Regions from separate parts of the Allobosea sp. P5_A5 genome, predicted to be linked through region 2. Evidence: predicted binding sites of a transcription regulator. Region 2 holds the regulator's gene; the other holds the start of a gene.
The links. The regulator PhoB, encoded in region 2, activates phosphate uptake and scavenging genes when phosphate is short. The targets are predictions, from matches to a motif close to TGTCATNNANCTGTCAT.

Region 1 (6,972 bases), on a different contig from region 2:
GACCTCGCCGGTCGCCGCCTGCATCACGAAGGCGCGGCCGGCGAGCTTGCCGTGGAAGAGCTGCGTCGCGCCCAACTCCTCGATGAACTCGACCTCGAAGGGCAGTGAACCGGCCTCGCCTTCCGAGGCGATCTCGACATCCTCGGGGCGCAGGCCGACCTCGACGGCCGTGTTCGGCGCGAGGTCCTCGCGCATGTCGTGCGCTTCCAGGATCGCGTCGCCCAGCGCCACGATGCCGTGGCCGTCGACCGTGCCGGTCAGGATGTTCATTGGCGGCGAGCCGATGAAGGTCGCGACGAACTTGCTCGCCGGCTTGCGATAGACATCGGCCGGCAGGCCGATCTGCTCGACCTGGCCGGCATTCATCACCACGAGCTTGTCCGACAGCGTCATCGCCTCGACCTGGTCGTGGGTGACGTAGATCGAGGTGACGCCGAGCGAGCGTTGCAGCTTCTTGATCTCGACGCGCATCTGCACGCGCAGCTTGGCGTCGAGGTTGGAAAGCGGCTCGTCGAAGAGAAATACCTGCGGCTTGCGGACGATGGCGCGGCCCATCGCGACGCGCTGGCGCTGGCCGCCCGAGAGCTGCTTCGGCCGCCGCTCCAGCAGCGGCTCGATCGCGAGAATGCGCGCGGCTTCGCGCACGCGCCGGTCGATCTCGTCCTTGGGCGTGCCGAGGTTGCGCAGGCCATAGGCCATGTTGTCGTAGACGCTGAAATGCGGATAGAGCGCGTAGTTCTGAAACACCATCGCGATGTCGCGCTCGGCCGGCTCGATCTGGTTGACGACCCGGTCGCCGATCGCGACCTCGCCGGACGAGATCGTCTCCAGCCCCGCGACCATGCGCAGCAAAGTGGACTTGCCGCAGCCGGAGGGGCCGACGAGCACGCAGAAGCCGCCATCCGGGATGTCGAAGGACACGCCCTTCACGGCTTCGACGCCGCCGGCATAGACCTTCTTGACGTTTGTGAGTGTGACCTGGGCCATTCGCGGACTACTTCTCGGTTTCTACCAGGCCCTTCACGAAGAGCCTCTGCATGGCGATGACGACGAGGACGGGCGGCAGCATCGCCAGCATGGCGGTGGCCATGGCGAGCTGCCATTCCGTCAGCGCGTCGGCGGTGACGATCATCTTCTTGATGGCGATGACGATGGTCTGCATCGAGTCCTTCGTCGTCACCAGCAGCGGCCAGAGATACTGGTTCCAGCCATAGATGAACTGGATCACGAACAGCGCCGCGATCGTCGTCATCGAGAGCGGCAGCAGCGTATCCTTGAAGAACCTGAACGGCCCGGCCCCGTCGATCTTGGAGGCTTCCAGCAATTCGTCCGGGATCGTCATGAAGAACTGCCGGAACAGCAGCGTGCCGGTCGCGGACGCGATCAGCGGAACGGCGAGCCCCTGATAAGTATCGAGCATATGCAGGTCGGAGACGACCTTGAAGGTCGGGAAGATCCGCACCTCGACCGGCAGCATCAGCGTGACGAAGATGATCCAGAACGCCGTCATGCGGAACGGAAAGCGATAATACACCACCGCATAGGCCGAGAGCACCGAGATGAAGATCTTCCCCAGCGCGATCGCCATCGCCATGATGAAGGAGTTCACCATCATCCCGATGACCGGCTCGCGCGTCGTGCCCGAGGTGCCGACGAACAGGATGCGGCTGTAGTTTTCGATAAGATAAGGGCCGGGATAGAGCGGCATCTGGCCGTTGATCACGGTGGACGCATCCCATGTCGAGGCGACGAAGGTGATCCAGACCGGAAAGGCGACGATCAGCACGCCGATCGTTAGGATGACATAGGCGATCGCGTCGCCCAGGCGGCGGTCCTCAACCATCAGCCGGCCCTTCCCATCTCACGCAGCAAGTCGGCGAGCGCATCAGCGCAGGCGTCGAGGCAGGCCTGGCCCTTGGCGAGGCTCGCCCGGCGGGCATCGCCAATGACGCCGCTTTGCGTCATCTCCTGGAACGAGCGGTGCCGCGCTACGGTCGGTCGCCCCGGCAGGCCATCGCGCGCGCCATGAGCCTCCGTAAGCCTGGCTTCGCGCACGCAGCCCGGCGCCAGCACCATCATCATCGAGGTCTCGACCTCGCAGGCGTGCTGCACGCCTGTCTGGTCCTCGAGCAAGGGCGGCAGCGCCGCCTCGGCCAGCAGGAAATACGTCGTCGCCTCGATATGCAGGCTCGTTTCGCGGGCAAAATCGGGCAGGAAGGCGGTCAGCGCGGCGATGTTGCCGCCATGGCCGTTGACGATGAGCACGCGGTGGAAGCCGTGCCGCTCGATGCTCTTCAGCAGGGAAAGCAGCACCGCGCGATAGGTCGGGATGTCAAAGGTGAAGGTGCCGCCAAAGGCCATGTGATGCTCGGCCATGCCGCACCACAAGGTCGGCGTGACCACGATGCCGATATCGCCGGCCCGTTCGGCCGCAGCCTTGCAGACGCCGCTGCACAAGATGGTGTCGACGCCGACCGGCAGATGCGGCCCGTGCTGTTCGACAGAAGCGACCGGCAGCACGACCACGGCATCCGCCGCCGCCTTCGCCCGCAGTTCTTCGGCGGTGAGGTCCATCCAGAGGACGCTGGTCATCGGCGAGATCCCCGCGTGCCGTCATGCTCGCTTTTGTGGCGAGCATCCACGTCTTGAACACGACCTTCGACCAGCGAAGACGTGGATGGTCGGGACAAGCCCGACCATGACGGGGAGGGCGCAGCTGATACGGAAGCCGGAACGGAGGCCATCAATAGCTGACCTTGCGCTCGATGAACTTGAACTGCACCGCCGTCATCGCGATCACCATCACCAGCAGCACGACGGATTGCGCCGCCGAGCCGCCGAGATCGGAGCCGCCCTTGCCGTCTGAGAACACCTTGTAGACCAGCGTCTCGGTGGCGCCGGAGGGGCCGCCGCCGGTAACGGAATCGATGATGCCGAAGGTATCAAAGAACACGTAGACGATGTTGACGGTCAGCAGGAAGAATGTCGTCGGGGACAAAAGCGGGAAGACGATCGTCCAGAACCGCCGCATCGGCTTGGCGCCGTCGATCACGGCAGCCTCGATCACGCTTTTCGGAATCGACTGGAGGCCGGCAAGGAAGAACAGGAAATTGTAGCTGATCTGCTTCCACGTCGCGGCCAGGATCACCAGCAACATCGCATCATTGCCGTTGAGGCGAGGGTTCCAGGCGATGCCGAGAGACTGCAGCCCGCGCGCCAGCATGCCGAGCGACGGATCGAACATGAACAGCCAGAGCACGCCGGCGATGGCGGGCGCCACCGCATAAGGCCAGATCAGCAGGGTCTTGTAGATTTCGGCGCCGCGGATCTGCCGGTCCGCCATCACCGCGAAGAGCAGCGCGATCGAGAGCGACAGCACGCAGACGAAGGTCGAGAAGATCGCGGTGTTGATGAAGGCCTTGAGATAGCCGGGGTCCGAGAACAGGTGCTGGTAGTTCTCGAACCAGACGAACTCGGTCGAGGTGCCGAAAGCATCCTGCAGCAGGAAGCTCTGCCACACCGCCTGCGTCGCCGGCCAGTAGAAGAACACGACGGTGATCGCCAGCTGCGGCAAAAGCAGCAGCAGCGGGATCGTCAGCCCTCTGAAATACGCGTTCTTCTGCATGGGTCTATCACGTTAAGGGTGTCATTCCGGGGCTTCGCGTCGCGAAGAACCCGGAACCCACGACTGGGTGAGAGTTGTCAGCGGAGCAGTCCGAAGGACCTACCCCGTCGTGGGTTCCGGGTTCGGCCCTTTCGGGCCGCCCCGGAATGACAGGAGGGTTCACCGCGCCGCGGTGCGCTCGAACTGGCGCAGCATCTGATTGCCGCGCTCGGCTGCTGCGTCCAACGCCGCCTGTGGCGACTTCTGGCCGTTCAGCGTCGCTTCCAGCTCTTCCGACCAGATGTCGCGGATCTGCACGAGGCTGCCATAGCGCAGGCCCTTCGAGTTGTCCGTCGGCGTCTTGTTGGTCAGCTCCAGGATCGGCGTCTCGAGATAGGGCTTGTCCTTGTAGAAGCCGGACGCCTTGACCTTCTCATACGCCGCCTTGGTGATCGGCAGATAGCCCGACTCGGTGTGGAGCTTGGCCTGCCGGTCGACGTCCGAGATGAAGGTGAAGAACTTCGCTACACCTTTGTATTCCTCGGCCTTCTTGCCGCCCATCACCCACAGCGAGGCGCCGCCGATGATCGAGTTCTGCGGCGCGCCCTGCACATCCGGATAATACGGCATCGCCGCATTGCCCCAGGCGAACTTCGCGTTCGCGACGACGTTGCCGTAGAAGCCCGACGAGGTCAGGAAGATCGGGCATTCGCCCGAGGTGAAGCGGCCTTCGCCATTGTTGGTGCGGCCGGAATAGTCATAAGTCTTGTCCTTCTGCAGCTCGACCAGATTGGTCCAGTGCTTGAGGAAGGCCGGGCTCTTGTTGAAGTTCAGCACGGCGTCGAAGCCCGACATGCCGTTGACCTTGGTCGAGAGCGCGATGTTGTGCCAGGCGCCGAACTGCTCGATGTTCGCCCAGGTCGCCCAGGCATTCGAGAAGCCGCATTTGTCGTAGCCGGCCGCCTTCAGCTTCTTGGCGTTGTCGAACACCTCCGGCCAGGTCTTCGGCGGCTTCTCGGGGTCGAGGCCCGCCTTCTTGAAGGCGTCCTTGTTGTACCACATCACCATCGAGGAGGAGTTGAACGGGAAGGACAGCATGTCGCCCTTCGCGGTCGAATAATAGCCGGTGATCGCCGGGAGATAGGCGCTGGCGTCGAACTTTTCGCCGGCTTCCTTCATCAGTTCGTAGACCGGCTTGATCGCGCCCTTGGCCGACATCATCGTGCCGGTGCCGACCTCGAAGACCTGTAGGATGTGCGGCGCCTGGCCGGCGCGGAAGGCGGCGATGCCGGCGTTCAACGCGTCGGGATAGGAGCCCTTGTAGACCGGGACGACCTTGTAGTCCTTCTGCGAGGCGTTGAAGTCGTCCGCGAGCTTCACCACGACGTCGTTATTGGCGCCGGTCAGCGCATGCCACCACTGGATTTCGGTCTGGGCGAAAGCAGGCGTTGCACCCGCCAGCGCGAACGCTGCCGCCGTCATCAGGATACGGGTCTGGATCGTCATGAATGTCATCTCCCTTCCGCGGGCTCGCGTCCACGCGGTTCTTGTTGTTGGTGTGCAAGCTAGCATGAAGCCCGGGCGACAGTTCAATGACAAATCCATGACGGTTCCCGCAATCCTCCTATCGTCGTGAACGGGGTTGCGCATTTCAGGCGAACCGGTTGTTCTCCGTTTCCCGGGGCTTCGGTGCCCCGCCTGCCCGGATCTCGTCGATGCCCGCTTTCATGCTTTCGCCCGGCGCCACCCTGCCGAAGGATGCCGCCGCCGCTGTGCTGCTCGGCCGTGTCTGGCGGCCGGATCATGGCGGTCCCGCCGTCGTGACGCTGCGCGGCAACGATCTCGTCGATGTCACCGCGAGCTTCCCGACGAGCCGCGATCTTTGCGAAGAGACCGACCCGGCCAGGTCTTTGGCAGCCGCGAAAGGCGAAATCGTCGGATCGCTCGCCGATATCCTGGCCAACACCCCCATCGATGCCCGCGACGTTTCGAAACCCTGGTTACTTTCGCCGCTCGATCTGCAGGCGGTAAAGGCGGCCGGCGTTACCTTCGCGGTCTCGATGCTGGAGCGCGTCATCGAGGAGAAGGCGCGCGGCAACCCGGCCGCTGCGGTCGCGATCCGTGAGGAGATCGGCAAGCTTATCGGTGACGATCTCTCGAAGCTGAAGCCGGGCTCGCCCGAGGCGATGCATCTCAAGGAGGTGCTGATCGCGCAAGGCGCCTGGAGCCAGTATCTCGAGGTCGGCATCGGCCCCGACGCCGAGATATTCACCAAGGCCCCGGCGATGTCGACGGTCGGCAGCGGCTTCGATGCCGGTCTGCATCCGTCCTCGAGCTGGAACAACCCCGAGCCCGAAATCGTGCTCGTAGTCGCCTCGTCGGGCACGATCATCGGCGCCACGCTCGGCAACGACGTCAACCTACGCGATGTCGAGGGCCGCTCCGCCCTGCTGCTCGGCAAGGCCAAGGACAACAATGCGGCGGCCGCGGTAGGGCCTTTCATCCGCCTTTTCGACGATGCTTTCACGCTTGATCATATCCGCCAGACGACGGTGACGCTGACGGTCGAAGGCGAGGACGGCTTCACACTGGAAGGCTCGTCCTCGATCGCCAGGATCAGCCGCGACCCGGCCGATCTCGCAGCCCAGATGATCGGCCCGCATCACCAGTATCCGGACGGGGCGGCGCTCTATCTCGGCACCATGTTCGCGCCGATCAAGGATCGCGATGCGCCGGGCGGCGGCTTCACCCACAAATACGGCGACATCGTCACCATCGCCGCGCCGGAACTCGGCAGCCTCGTCAACCGGATGAAGCGCACCGACGCATGCGAGCCCTGGACCTACGGCGCCTCGCATCTGATGCGCCATCTGGCGAAGCGGGGCGTGCTCTGACGCAGGCTCCATCACGGCGGATTTTGCCAGCCGCGTCAGCCAGTTGGTAAGTTTTCTCTGCCAGAACGGGCGCTCGAACAGGAGCGCCCGCATTGGCGATTGGCGAGATCAGCACGGGACGGCCGAGGCTTGGGCGCAGCCTCGTCTGGCGCCGGGTGGGCAATCCCTATCTCTGGATCGTTGCATTCGCGCTGGCGGCGGCGGTGGCGCTGAGCCTGCCCTTGCGCCTGCCACTCGGGCCCAACGCCTGGGATACGGTGGTCTATCTCGACGCGATCCAGCGTATTCGGGTCGGTCAGGCGCCGGGTCTCGATTTCTTCGCCCCGGTCGGCCCGCTGGGCTATTACCTTGCCGCAGGACTGGACCGGTTGTTCCCCAAGGCGCAGCCGATGCTGCTGGCTAACTGGGCACTCCTGCCGGTCCTGCTGCCGCTCCTCGCGCTGCTGATGAGCGATCTGGCGCCGCGCCGCCGTT
Region 2 (6,972 bases):
TGGGACGAGGTCAAGGACAAGCTCCGGAGCTCCGGCATGGGCCTCTCGGGCGGCCAGCAGCAACGCCTGTGCATCGCGCGCACCATCGCGCAGAAGCCAGAGGTGATCCTGTTCGACGAGCCGACCTCGGCGCTCGACCCGATCTCGACCGGCAAGATCGAGGATCTGCTGGAGCAGCTGAAGAGCGATTTCACGATCGCCATCGTGACGCACAACATGCAGCAGGCGGCCCGCATCTCGCAGTACACCGCCTTCATGTATCTGGGTGAGGTGATCGAGTTCGCGCCGACGAACACGATCTTCATGAACCCGGCCAAAAAGCAGACGCAGGACTACGTCACCGGCCGGTTCGGCTGAGCGGCGATTTTGTTTCGTATCGGCTTGCCCGAAAACCGGTTTCCACTTTTCGGGCCGATGCGCCGGAGGAGCACCACATGACCGACCACATCGTTCGTTCCTACGATACCGACCTTGAAGGCATCCGCCGCAGCCTCGCCGAAATGGGCGGGATGGCGGAGCGCATGCTCGGCGACTCGACCGTGGCGCTGGTGCGCCGCGACACCGCGCTCGCCCAGAAGATCATCAGCGCCGACCAGCGCCTGGACAATCTCCAGCGCGAGGTCGAGGAGAAGGCGGTGCTGACCATCGCGCGCCGCCAGCCGCTCGCCAACGACCTGCGCGAGCTGATCTCGGCCATCCGCATCGCCGCCGACATCGAGCGCGTCGGCGATCTCGCCAAGAACATCGCCAAGCGCGCAGTGGCCATCGCCGGCCAGTTCCAGCCGCCGCACCGCGCCGTCGTCGGCCTCGAGCACATCAGCCGGCTGGTGCAGGCCCAGCTCAAGGACGTGCTCGACGCCTATGCCGCCGGCAACGAGCAGAAGGCGCTGGAGGTCTGGCGCCGCGACGACGAGATCGACGCGCTCTACACCTCGCTGTTCCGCGAACTCCTGACCTATATGATGGAAGACCCGCGCAACATCACCTTCTGCACGCATCTTCTGTTCTGCGCCAAGAACATCGAGCGCATCGGCGACCACACCACCAACATCGCCGAGACCATCCACTATCTGATCACCGGCGACTCGCTCGATACGAACCGGCCGAAGCTCGACACCACGAATATTTCGCTCGAGCCGGTGGAAAGCTGACGCAGATCGCCCGGCGGGGTCTGCACCCGTCATGGTCGGCCCCCGTCATGTCGGCTCTTCGCCGACCATCCACATCTTCCTTCGGCGAGCGTGGTGTTCGAGACGTGGATGCTCGCCCCAGGGCTAAGCATGACGGGGAGAGCCCGCTGAACGCCAAGAACGGAACCAGCCATGGCCGCACGCATCCTGATCGTCGAGGACGAAGAGCCGCTCACCCTGCTCCTGCGCTATAATCTCGAAGCCGAGGGCTTCGAGGTCGACAGCGTGGCGCGGGGCGACGATGCGGAGCTGCATCTGCGCGACTCGACGCCGGACCTCGTGCTTCTCGACTGGATGCTGCCCGGTCTTTCCGGCATCGAGCTGTGCCGCCGCCTTCGCTCGCGCCGCGACACCGAGCGCGTGCCGATCATCATGCTGACCGCGCGTGGCGAGGAGACCGAGCGCGTGCGGGGCCTCGCGACGGGTGCCGATGATTACGTCGTCAAGCCGTTCTCGCTGCCAGAGTTGATCGCACGCATCCAGGCTCTCTTGCGCCGGGCGAAGCCGGGGCATGTCGCCGGGCTGCTGCAGGCGGGTGATCTCGAACTCGACCGGACGACGCGCCGCGTGCGCCGCGCCGGCAGCGAGCTGCATCTCGGGCCGACCGAGTTCCGCCTGCTCGAATTTTTGATGCAGGCGCCGGGCCGGGTCTATTCGCGCGCCCAGTTGCTCGATGCCGTCTGGGGGCGGGACGTCTATATCGACGAGCGTACCGTCGATGTGCATGTCGGGCGGCTGCGCAAGGCGATCACCCCCACCGACATGAAAGACCCGCTGCGCACGGTGCGCGGCGCGGGCTATGCCTTCGACGAGACGTTCGCGCGCGGCTGATCCCTGTGGAGGCCCGGCACCTCAGGCGCGGGTGCCGGCGTCGAAGGTCGCTGCTTCCGACAAGAGCCAGGCCAGCAATTCGTCGAGCCCCGACCGTTTCGGCGCGTCGCGCTTCAAGGTCAGCCAGCAGCCGATCGCGCTGGCGAAGCCGAGGTCGAGCGGGTTGACCAATGCGCCTGAAGCCAGTTCCTCGGCGACATAGCAGCGCGGGGCCAGCGCGACGCCAAGTCCCGCGACGGCCGCCCGCGTGATCACCGAATAATAGCCGTAGCGGACGGTATGGGCCGGCACGGCACCGCGCAGGCCATGGGCCTCGGTGAACTCGGCCCAGAAGGTCGGCATCTGGAAGTGCTGCAGGAGCGTCATCTTCTGGATGTCGCCGGGCCGCCTGAAGCCGCCCATGCGCTCGATCAGTTCCGGCGCTGCGACCAGCGCCACGTCGCGGCCGAAGAGGTAGTGTGCCTGCCGGTCCGGCCAGGGCGGCGTGCCGTGGTTGATCTCGATATCCGGCTCTTCACTCTCGCTCTCGCTGACATAGTTGGTGAACTGCACGTCGATGCCGGGATGAGCCTGGGCGAAGGCGGGAAAACGCTCCATCAGCCAGCGCTCGCCGGCGACCGCGACCATATGCAGGCGGATCGGCCGGGCGATGGCGGCGCGCTCGGTCAGCCGCATCGCGCCGCGACCCATCTGCTCCAGCGCGGCTTGCGCGTAAGGCAGGTAGATCGCGCCGGCCTCGGTCAGCTTCAGCCCCAGTGGGTTTCGGTCGAACAGCATCACGCCGAGGTGCTGTTCCAGCGACAGAATCTGCTTGGAAACCGCGCTTTGCGTCAGGTTGACCTCAACGGCGGCCCGCGCCGTCGAGCCGAGGCGGGCAACGGTTGCGAAGGCTCGCAGTGCGGTCGATGAAGGAGGTGGCCGGCCTGCGGCCATAGGGTATTCCTTTTGCGACTAGGGCCGGGAGATGGTTTCGTTTGCTGGCTCGCCGGTCAAGAGGTCATTCTGCCCGAGGGGCAGGAGCCGGCAGCATGAACCAGACGACGCGTCTTTGGGGTGGCCGGTTCCGCAAGCCGCCGGACCCGCGGCTGATGAAGCTGTCGAGCGCGGCCGGCGAGCATGCCCGGCTGGTGCCGCAGGACATCGCCGGGAGCAAGGCGCATGCGGCTGAACTGGCCCGAGCGGGTCTGCTGGATGCGGCAGAGCGCGAGACGATCCTTGAGGCACTCGATGCGATCGCGGCTGATTTTGCTGCGGGCCGGATTGCGCCGAGCGCTGGGGACGAGGATGTCCACACCTTCATCGAGCGCGTGCTGACCGAGCGCACCGGTGTCATCGGCTCGAAGCTGCGGGCAGGGCGCTCTCGCAACGACCAGGCGGCGAATAATCTCAAGCTCTATCTGCGGCAGACGTCACGCCCGCTCGGAGGGATGCTCGCGGATCTGCTGACTGCAATCGCCGACCAAGCGGAGCAGCATGCGGCAAGCATCTGTCCGGGCTTCACCCATTTGCAGAACGCCCAGCCGGCGACGTTCGGGCATTGGCTGATGGCGCATGGGCAGGTGCTGCTGCGCGATGCCTCGCGTCTCGCGGACTGGGAAAAGCGCGCCGGGCAGTCGCCTTTGGGCGCGGCGGCCTTTGCGGGTTCGGCGATCACGCTGAACCCGGAACTGAGCGCCACGGCGCTCGGCTATGATGCGCCCTTCGAGAATTCGGTCGATGCGGTGGCGGCGCGCGACCATGTCGCGGAATTCCTGTTCGTCGCGGCGCTGACACTGACCAACCTCTCGCGGCTCGCCGAGGAGGTGACACTGTGGACCTCGCGCCAGTTCAGCTGGGTCACGCTGGACGACGGTTTCGCCACCGGGTCCTCGATCATGCCGCAGAAGAAGAACCCGGACATCGCGGAAATTGCGCGTGGGCGCGCCTCGCGGCTGGCCGGCGACGTGGTGACGATGCTGGGAGCGTTGAAGGGGCTGCCGCTTTCCTATAACCGCGATCTGGCGGAGGATAAGCGGACGGCTTTCGACGCGGTGGACGTGCTGGAGCAGGTGCTGCCGGCCTTCGCCGGGCTGATCGCCAGCATGGAGGTGCATACCGCGCCGATGCGGGCGCAAGCCGGGCTGGGCTTCACGCTGGCGACGGAGGTCGCGGACTATCTCGCGCGCAAGGGAATTCCCTTCGCCGAGGCGCATGAGATCACGGGGGCGCTGGTGCGCTATTGCGAGGAAATGGGGCGCGATCTTGAAAGGCTCGACGCTGTCGATCTCCGGGCCGTCGATCCACGGCTGGATGCCGGCGTGCTGGACTGCCTGACGCTCGACGCGGCTGTTGCGGCCCGCAGCGGTCATGGCGGCACCGCTCCGGCACAGGTCGTCGCGCAGATCGGCCGGTTCCGCGAAAAGCTTGCCGCCTTCGAGGGCTGGTGCGGGGAAGGGGCGTTGCGATGAGCGGAGCGGTCTCGCATGTCGGCGGCGAGGAGCTGGCGCGTGTCGCTGGCCTCCGGATCGTGCCGCGGCGTTTTTACGGGCGCTGGATCGCGGCTGTGCTCATCATCGCCGTGCTGGTGTGGATGGGCTTCGCCTTCGCCAAGGGCGACATCGCCTGGCCGGTCGTCGCGCAGTTCTTCACCGCGCCGGCGATCCTCTCAGGCTTGGGCAATACGCTGATCATGACGGTCTGTGCGATGGCGCTCGGCGTCGTGCTCGGCGTCGTCTTCGCGGTTATGTACATGTCGCCCAATCCCGTGCTGCGTGGGGTGGCGCTGTTCTACATCTGGTTTTTCCGGGGCACGCCGCTGCTGCTGCAACTGCTGATCTGGTTCAACCTCGCGCTGGTCTTCCCGACTATCGGTATCCCCGGCCTTTTTTCGTGGCGCACCATCGACATCATCGGGCCGTTCATGGCGACCCTGCTTGGGCTCGGCATGAACCAGGGCGCCTATACGGCTGAGGTCGTGCGCGGCGGCATCCTCTCCGTCGATACCGGCCAGACCGAAGCCGCCAAGGCGATCGGCATGACGCGGCTGACGACGCTGCGCCGGATCATGCTGCCGCAGGCGATGCGCGTCATCATCCCGCCGGTCGGCAACGAGGTGATCAGCATGGTGAAGCTGACCTCTGTCGCCAGCGTGATCCAGTATTCGGAAATCCTGCGCAACGCGCAGACGATCTATTACGCCAATGCCCGCGTCATCGAATTGCTGATCGTCGCCGCCGGCTGGTACCTGATCGTTGTGACGCTGCTGCAGATCGGCCAGTATTTCCTCGAACGCTATTACTCCAAGGGCCGGGGCACGCGCCGTCCCGCCAAACGCGCCGCCGTGCCGCGGGAGGCAGCATGAGCGCGGTTGAAATAGTGACTGGCGCGCCTGCGATCGTCACGATCGCCCATGTCAGCAAGTTCTTCGGCGAGCTGAAGGCGTTGAACGACGTTTCGCTTTCGGTCGCGCCCGGCTCCGTGCAGTGCATCATCGGGCCGTCCGGCTCGGGCAAATCGACGCTGCTGCGCTGCATCAACCAGCTCGAGAAGATCGACAAGGGTGCGATCGCCGTCGATGGCGAACTGATCGGATATCGCCGCGCCGGCGAGGAGCTGCATGAACTCAGCGATGTCGAGATCGCGCGTCAGCGGCTCGCCACCGGCATGGTGTTCCAGCGCTTCAACCTGTTCAACCACATGACGGCCCTGCAGAACATCATCGAGGGGCCGCTGACGGTGTTGAAGCAGCCGCGCAAGCAGATCGTCGCCGAGGCGATGGCGCTGCTGGAGCGGGTCGGCCTCGCCGAGAAGCGCGATTCCTATCCGAGCGAACTGTCCGGCGGCCAGCAGCAGCGCATCGCGATTGCGCGTGCGCTGGCGATGAAGCCCAAGCTGATGCTGTTCGACGAGCCGACCTCTGCGCTGGACCCCGAACTGGTCGGCGAGGTTTTGACTGTGATGCACGATCTCGCGGCGTCGGGCATGACCATGATCGTCGTCACGCATGAGCTCGGCTTCGCGCGCGAGGTGGCAAGCGACGTGGTTTTCATGGACAAGGGCGAGATCGTCGAGCAGGGGCCGCCGCAGACCGTGCTGGTGGCACCGACGCAGACGCGCACCCGTGACTTCATCGCCGCCGTGCTCAAGTGATTTCGCTGAAGGTTCGATCCGCTTTGTCGTCATTGCGAGGAGCATAGCGACGAAGCAATCCAGAGGCGGCAGAGCTCTACGTCCCCTGGATTGCTTGTCTGACGCTCGCAATCACGGTGGGGCTGGTACGCAGAAGATACGCTTTCAAACAACCGAGGGAGAAAACCAGATGCTTCGCATGACATTGACGGCGGCGCTGCTTGCCGCGACCACGCTCGCCGCCCAGGCGCAGGCCCTGCCGGAACGCATCAAGACCGCCGGCAAGCTCGTCATCGCGACGCAGCCGAACTATCCGCCGATCGCCTTCAAGGACCCGGCGACCAACCAGCTTTCCGGCTTCGACATCGAACTGGGCGAAGCGATCGGCAAAGAACTTGGCCTCAAGGTCGAGTGGCAGGAGACGGCCTTCGCACAGATGCTGCCCTCGATCCAGACCGGCCGCGTCGATATGGCGATGGCGGGCATGAGCGACCTTCCGGCGAGGCGTGAGCAGGTCGATTTCGTCGATTATCTGGTTTCGGGCGCGCAGTTCTACACGGTCACGCCGTTCAAGGATCAGATCAAGACTCCGGAAGACCTCTGCGGCAAGACGGTCGGCGCCAGCCGCTCGACCAACTGGCCGGTCCAGATCGGCGAGTGGAGCCAGGCCAACTGCGTCGCCAAGGGCAAGCCCGCGATCAACGTCGTCGGCACCGAGGGCTCGGTCGATGCGCGCACGCAGCTCAAGACGCAGCGCTTGCAGGCGGCGGTGCAGGGCAGCGAGACGATGGCCCATTTCCAGAAGCTGGAGCCGAACACCTATATCCCGCTCGGCAAGCCCTTC

Region 1: ugpB (sn-glycerol-3-phosphate ABC transporter substrate-binding protein UgpB) is a predicted target of PhoB. The motif match lies at 5,186-5,202, and genes of this name have one in related genera.

Annotation. Positions count from the first base shown of each region.
Region 1 is NZ_JBFUKY010000008.1:55,114-62,085, reverse strand. Features, by position in the region: gene AC1DR6_RS16195 (sn-glycerol-3-phosphate import ATP-binding protein UgpC) at 1-987, opposite strand, end outside; gene ugpE (sn-glycerol-3-phosphate ABC transporter permease UgpE) at 995-1,843, opposite strand; gene AC1DR6_RS16185 (creatininase family protein) at 1,843-2,592, opposite strand; gene ugpA (sn-glycerol-3-phosphate ABC transporter permease UgpA) at 2,744-3,625, opposite strand; gene ugpB (sn-glycerol-3-phosphate ABC transporter substrate-binding protein UgpB) at 3,785-5,110, opposite strand; gene AC1DR6_RS16170 (fumarylacetoacetate hydrolase family protein) at 5,320-6,498, shown strand; gene AC1DR6_RS16165 (hypothetical protein) at 6,591-6,972, shown strand, end outside.
Region 2 is NZ_JBFUKY010000007.1:141,957-148,928, reverse strand. Features, by position in the region: gene pstB (phosphate ABC transporter ATP-binding protein PstB) at 1-357, shown strand, start outside; gene phoU (phosphate signaling complex protein PhoU) at 435-1,151, shown strand; gene phoB (phosphate regulon transcriptional regulator PhoB) at 1,323-2,021, shown strand; gene AC1DR6_RS15365 (LysR substrate-binding domain-containing protein) at 2,043-2,954, opposite strand; gene argH (argininosuccinate lyase) at 3,050-4,468, shown strand; gene AC1DR6_RS15355 (amino acid ABC transporter permease) at 4,465-5,361, shown strand; gene AC1DR6_RS15350 (amino acid ABC transporter ATP-binding protein) at 5,358-6,149, shown strand; gene AC1DR6_RS15345 (ABC transporter substrate-binding protein) at 6,328-6,972, shown strand, end outside.